Regions from separate parts of the Pantoea sp. YU22 genome, predicted to be linked through region 2. Evidence: predicted binding sites of a transcription regulator. Region 2 holds the regulator's gene; the other holds the start of a gene.
What was found. The regulator PurR, encoded in region 2, represses purine synthesis genes. The targets are predictions, from matches to a motif close to CANGCAAACGTTTGCNTG.

Region 1 (3,421 bases), on a different contig from region 2:
TTCGCTATTAACGATCCTACGGCGATCGGCGCCGATCTGGCGGCGAAACAGGCGCAGCGCAATGAATTCTTTATTGTCGGCGTCGATGGATCGCCCGATGGGGAAGAAGCGCTGAAGCGTAAGAATTCGCTGTTCGTCGCTACCCCGGCACAGGATCCGCAGGTGATGGCGGCGAAAGCAGTGGAGATCGGCTACGACATTCTGCAGGGTAAACCGGCGCCCGATAAGCCGGTATTGATCCCGGTTACCCTGATCGATCGCAACAACGTCGGCAGCTACAAGGGCTGGACGGTAAAATAGCGCCAGACGACGCGGTTCCGGCTGTTTGCCTGGTCAGGCGCTCAGCCGGACCGCTTCCGGACGCGCGACATCGGCGGAAAAAACATAGCCGAGGCCGCGAATGGTGCGGATCAGGCTGGGCTGATGCGGGTTAGTTTCGATTTTGCGCCGCAGACGCATAATCAGCACGTCGATGGTGCGATCAAACACGTCAAGACTTTCACCGTGCGTCAGCTCCAGCAGCTGATCGCGCGTCAGCACCTTGCGCGCGTGACGCACCAGTGCGCGCAGCAGCGCATACTCGCCCTGCGTCAGCGGAACTGACTCGCGCTGCGGGTTAAGCAGCTGACAGCGCGACTCATCAAGCTGCCAGCCGTTAAAACGCCAGCCGCACTCCGCCGTTTCTGGCGGTGCGAGACGACCGCCGCGCCGCAGCGCCGCGCGTGCTCTGGCCACCACCACACGCGGGTTAAAGGGCTTGGCGATATAGTCATCCGCGCCCATCTCCAGCCCTACCACCATTTCCGCTTCAGAACCCATGCCGGTCAGCATAATAACCAGCAGATCCGGACGCTGACGCTGCAGCTGCTGCAGCACCAGCAGGCCATTTGTATCTGGCAGCATCATATCCAGCATCACCAGCGCGATATCGTTATGCTGCGCCAGCAACGCTGACGCATCCCGACCGTAATGGCAGCAGTAAACGCTAATCTGTTGTTCATTCAGCACATCCTGCAGCAGTTCGCAGACGGCTTTATCATCATCGACAACCAGAATGGCGGGCTTCATGCAGCTCGACCTCAAGGTTATAAAAAGGTTAACAAGAGTGTACACGGCGCGTTTTGCGCCGCGCTGACAAGCGATGGAAACGTGAGCGATATCGCCATTGAGTTTGCTGAAGCGTGCGTTAGCGCAGAATTTTTCGGCAGCCTGAAGGCGGCGATGAAAACGATTGCGTAGCAGCGGGGCAATGCACCATAATCGCGCCTTCTTTTGGTTCAGATTTCTCTTAGAAAATGCCAGGCCTGGCAAGGTAAACGATTGCGTTTGCAGCTGGCATAGCGATTGCTATGACTTCAGGCCTTATGGAGATTCAGGGCGTGACGACAGCAGCCGTCAGCATGCAGCGGCGCGTCGTGCGGTATCACAAAAATCAGCATGTAACCCACACTGGCAAGTGAGAACGCGCATTCGTGCCGTCTCCGCTCTTGAGAGATGATGATGTTAGAAAAACTGTTCAAGCTAAAAGCGCATAACACGACGGTTCGCACCGACGTGATCGCCGGGATCACCACCTTCCTGGCGATGGCTTATATCCTGTTTGTTAACCCCAGCATTCTGGGTGCCACCGGGATGGATAAAGGGGCGGTTTTCGTCGCCACCTGTCTGGCGGCGGCAATCGGCTCGGTACTGATGGGCCTGATCGCCAACTACCCGATCGCGCTGGCGCCGGGCATGGGGCTGAACGCCTTCTTTACTTATACCGTCGTGCTGCATATGGGTTACACCTGGCAGATCGCGCTGGGCGCGGTATTTTTGTCGGCGGTGATCTTCTTCGCGCTGTCGATTTTCAAAATCCGCGAGTGGATTATCGCCAGCATTCCGCTGCCGCTGCGCGCCGGGATTGCGGCGGGCATCGGGCTGTTCCTCGCGCTTATCGCGCTGGAAGGCGCGGGTATCGTGGTAGATAACCCGGCGACCCTGGTCGGGCTGGGCGATCTGACGAAGCCGGGTCCGCTGCTGGCGCTGCTTGGCTTTATCGTGATCGTGGTGCTGGAGGCGCGTCGCGTTACCGGTGCGGTGCTGATCGGCATTCTGCTGATTACCTTTATTTCAATGGGGATCGGTCTGTCGCCTTTCGCCGGCGTCTTCTCCGCGCCGCCCTCGATCGCGCCGACCTTTATGCAGCTGGATATCGCTGGGGCGTTTAACGTCGGCCTGGTCAGCGTGATTTTCGCCTTTCTGTTTGTCGACGTGTTCGATAATACCGGTACGCTGCTGGGCGTGACCAAACGCGCTGGTCTGGCGGACGAGCAGGGCAATATCCCGAAAATGGGACGTGCGCTGGTAGCTGACAGCGCCGCAGCGCTGTTTGGTTCGCTGCTTGGCACCTCGACCACGACCAGTTACGTGGAGTCCGCGGCTGGCGTGAGCGCGGGCGGACGCACCGGCTTAACGGCGGTAGTGGTCGCCATTCTGTTCCTGCTGGCGCTTTTCTTCTCGCCGCTGGCAGGCAGCGTGCCGGTCTATGCGACGGCACCCGCGTTGCTGTTTGTGGCGGTGCTGATGGCGTCCGGCCTGGCGGAGATCGACTGGAAAGACGTCACGACGGCAGCGCCGGTGACCGTAACCGCGCTGACGATGCCGCTGACCTACTCTATCGCTAACGGCATCGCCTTCGGCTTTATCACATGGACGGTGATAAAAGTGCTGAGCGGCCGTTTCAAAGAGGTGAACGCGGCGCTGGTGATCCTCTCTTTGCTGTTCGTTATCAAGCTGGGCTGGCTCAGCGCCTGATTGCACTAGCCGCGCCTGCGACACGCTGGCGCGGTAACGCTCCTTCCTCTTTTAATGCGCGGATAGCGGCTTGTGCCCGCCGCGCATTTTCTTCTGCTCCATTGATACCGATTTGCGTAGTGGCTTCCAGAGCGCGCCAGAAAGGGTGTTAATTATCCTGACGCAGAGCTACCCTGCCAGCGCTGAATCAAGGCGCTTATCGCTCGCTATTTTTGACTGAATTAGCGGAACAGGGAATGTTTACTGGTCGGCGATCTGGTTAAATACCCAACAGCAAGGGGAAGCGCCAGCGGCATATCCGGAAGAGATCACAAGGAGAGGAGAGAACATCATGGAATTCCCGTTAAGCCCGCTTTCGCACACCTTTCCCCGGCCTCTTATCCCTCTTCGACAGCCAGGAGGACACCCTATGGAGCGATTAACCCAACGCGTCGAGCGGCTTGAACTGGATACACACCAGATAAAAACCGACCTGGCGGTATTGACCGAACGCTCGCAGAATTTCGCCACCAGAACGGATGTGGAAGGTTTGCGTGCCGAACAGCTTAAGCTGCGCTGTGAAATGCACGACGGCTTCGCCCAGACAACCGCCCACTTTGCCCGTATTGATGAGAAGTTTGTGCGA
Region 2 (3,421 bases):
GCAGCTCGGCAGTTTCGGCGAGCCTTTCATATACAGCAGGACCGGGTTTTCTGCGATCTGGCGCTGAATTTTTTCTACAGTACTCATAATTGCCTTCCTTAATTCCCTACTTCGTGTTTGTTTATTGTAGCGACTTCGCCCCGTTACTGAAAACGACAATTTCTCGCTTACCAGGCGAAACCGCCATGTTTGTTAAGTTTTTAAGTAAAGCTCTGACTTTTTCTGACGATAATCAAAACTTAAGCTGTTCATAACTGGTAATAAGTTTGCTGCTATAAGCTTCTGAAATCGCTCATTTATGAGTCAGTTGCAACCCTGTAACAGTTTAATAGAAAAATGGCTTAACTTTTGAAAAAAACCTGGCTTAGAATGGCCCCGGCGCTGATCCTCGATCAGATTTTTCTAACCTCGTTACGGCCTGTCGTCGTAACCGCTAACCCTGTAACCGGACTATGCGATTACTGATTACGCTTTTCATATTAGCTTTCGCGCAGCTGTTTCTGAACATCGCTTCAGCTTCGCCGCAAACGCCGGTTAACGCCAGCCTGCACAAGGCGGAGAAAAAAAGCGCGCGCGAAGATGAGCGACGCAAACGGCGGCCGGTTAAAAGCAGCTCGAAAAAATCGCGCCCTTCTTCTGCTACGCAAAAAATTAAACTGAAAAAACAGAAGAAAATCGAAACGGCTTCACTTTCTCATTCCGCTGGCGAACAGAAAAAATCCCTTAAATCTTCCCGTAAACGTTATGGCCATCAGCGCGAGCTGGGTACGGCCAAAACCGCTAAGCTGCAGCTGCTGGACGCCGATGACGGCACCACCATCAAAATGAGCAAGTCTCATCGCCTGCGTTACCAGAAAGCGCGCGAAACCGCGATGACCAAGCTGATGGGACAGCTGGGCAAACCCTATCAGTGGGGCGGCACCTCTCCGCATACCGGTTTCGACTGCAGCGGCCTGGTCTGGTACGCCTATAAGGATTTAGTGAAATTCAGAATTCCGCGCACCGCCAATGAAATGTACCACCTGCGCGACGCCGCGCCGGTGAAGCGCGAATCGCTGGAGAAAGGCGACCTGGTGTTTTTCCGTATTAACGGTCGCGGTACGGCCGATCACGTTGGCGTTTATCTCGGCAACGGCAAATTTATTCAGTCGCCGCGCACCGGAAAAGATATCCAGATCAGCGGTCTGTCGGAAGATTACTGGCAGCGTCACTACATCGGCGCGCGCCGAATGATGACGCCGAAAACCATACGCTAAGACAGAAAAGAAAAACCGGGGGCCTCCCCGGTTTTTTTATCGCTGCGTATCAGTGCATCACGGCGGTAAAGCTAAACGCTACGATCATCAGCAGCGCGGCACAGGTCGTCATCAGTGCCATTTTCAAATCAGTGCTCATCACTTTTCCTTATCCACACAATTAACAGGGTCTTAAGGGATTTTCCCATAGTTGCCGGTAAAAATCTCGTTTTATCCTGCAAGCCTTGTTAGAATCTCCGGCTTTGTTGCGCAACTGACGCAACACCGGTTCCGTTCGCACGCAACAGCCTCTGTTTTGTCCCGCCCAGTGAATATTTCACCGACAAAAACTGTAGCGAATTAACAGAAAAGTCTCTTAGCGGACGCAAACGTTTAACATTATGCTTATCAGCGAGTTATTGATGAGTTCTGGAGTCTCTTTTTAATGGCAACAATCAAAGATGTCGCGAAGCGCGCGGGTGTCTCCACCACCACCGTTTCTCACGTTATCAATAAAACGCGCTTCGTTGCGGAAGAGACGCGCAACGCCGTCTGGCAGGCGATTCAGGAGCTGCACTACTCGCCCAGCGCCGTGGCGCGAAGCCTGAAGGTAAATCACACCAAGACGCTGGGGTTGCTTGCCACTTCCAGCGAGGCGCCCTATTTTGCGGAAATTATCGAAGCGGTGGAGCACCACTGCTTTGAGCGCGGCTATACCCTGATTCTCGGCAACGCCCACAACGATCTGCAGAAGCAGCGCGCTTACCTGTCGATGATGGCGCAGAAGCGCGTCGATGGACTGCTGGTAATGTGTTCCGAGTACCCGGACGATCTGCTGAAGATGCTGGAAGAGAATCGCAATATCCCGATGGTCGTGATGGACTGGGGCGAATCGCGCGCAGACTTTACCGATACCGTGCTCGATAACGCCTTCCAGGGCGGCTATCTGGCGGGGCGCTACCTGATTGAACGCGGCCATCGCGACATCGGCGCCATACCGGGTCAGCTGGAGCGCAACACCGGCGGCGGCCGTCATGCAGGCTTTTTAAAAGCGCTTCAGGAAGCAGGCATCGCGGTGCGTTCCGAGTGGATTGTGCAGGGCGATTTTGAGCCAGAATCGGGCTATCAGGCGATGCAACAGATCCTGCAGCAGAAGCAGCGCCCAACGGCGATCTTCTGCGGCGGCGATATTATGGCGATGGGGGCGATCTGCGCCGCCGACGAGATGGGCCTGCGCGTGCCGCAGGATATTTCAGTGATCGGCTATGATAATGTGCGCAACGCGCGCTACTTCACGCCAGCCCTGACTACCGTCCATCAGCCTAAAGCCCAGCTGGGCGAGAAGGCGCTGGAGATGCTGCTGGATCGCATCACCAGCAAACGCGAAGAGTCGCAGACCATTGAAGTGCACCCGACGCTGATTGAACGTCGCTCGGTCGGTGACGGTCCCTTCCGCGACTACCGCCGTTAATCCTCGCTTAACCACTCCTGATTGAGCGTTTGCGCATCGCCGAGATAGCTGAGCAGCCAGCTCAGTGCCGGCGATGCGTGCGCTTCCGACCAGCTCACGCAGCAGGGGCTTTCCGGGAACGGCGCAGGCAGCGTCAGCTCCGCCAGATCCCCTCTGTCCAGCAACGGACGCGCCAGATGGCCCGGCATCATCGCCACGCATAATCCATCCAGTACGCACGCCAGCCCCGCCTGCCAGTCCGGCACCACCAGACGCCGTTGATTATCGAGCGTCCAGGTCATGCGGCGCGGCAGCGCACGCGAGGTATCTTCCAGCACCAGCGACGGCCAGGCGCGCAGCGCGTCGTCGTCGAGTCGCGGCTGTTGCGTAAGCGGATGCTGGCGCGCCACAACGCAGCGCCAGTTTAGCGCGCCCATATCGCGAAAAGAGAAGCGTCCACCGACCGGAATCGCCTGGGTCGCGCCGATCGCCACGTCTACGCGCCCGTCGGCCAGCGCATCCCAGACGCCGTTAAAAACTTCATAGCTGATGTGCAGCTCCATATCGGGGAAATGGCGATAGAAGTCCGTGACCAGCTGGCGGCTGCGCGACAGCTTCACGATGCGATCAACCGCTATGCTCAGCTGGCCGCGCCAGCCATTCGCCAGCTGCTGGCACTGCCTGCGGGTGGCGAGCATTTTTTTGATAACTTCGCGTCCTTCCCGTACGAAATGTT

Region 1: EKL29_RS12965 (NCS2 family permease) is a predicted target of PurR. The motif match lies at 1,310-1,327, and genes of this name have one in related genera.

Annotation. Positions count from the first base shown of each region.
Region 1 covers NZ_RYDU01000008.1:30,441-33,861, reverse strand. The annotation lists gene EKL29_RS12975 (ABC transporter substrate-binding protein) at 1-300, shown strand, start outside; gene EKL29_RS12970 (response regulator) at 334-1,068, opposite strand; gene EKL29_RS12965 (NCS2 family permease) at 1,498-2,796, shown strand; gene EKL29_RS12960 (hypothetical protein) at 3,206-3,421, shown strand, end outside.
Region 2 covers NZ_RYDU01000001.1:630,972-634,392, reverse strand. The annotation lists gene EKL29_RS03065 (Grx4 family monothiol glutaredoxin) at 1-90, opposite strand, end outside; gene EKL29_RS03060 (C40 family peptidase) at 453-1,256, shown strand; gene EKL29_RS03055 (YnhF family membrane protein) at 1,306-1,395, opposite strand; gene purR (HTH-type transcriptional repressor PurR) at 1,681-2,706, shown strand; gene punR (DNA-binding transcriptional activator PunR) at 2,703-3,421, opposite strand, start outside.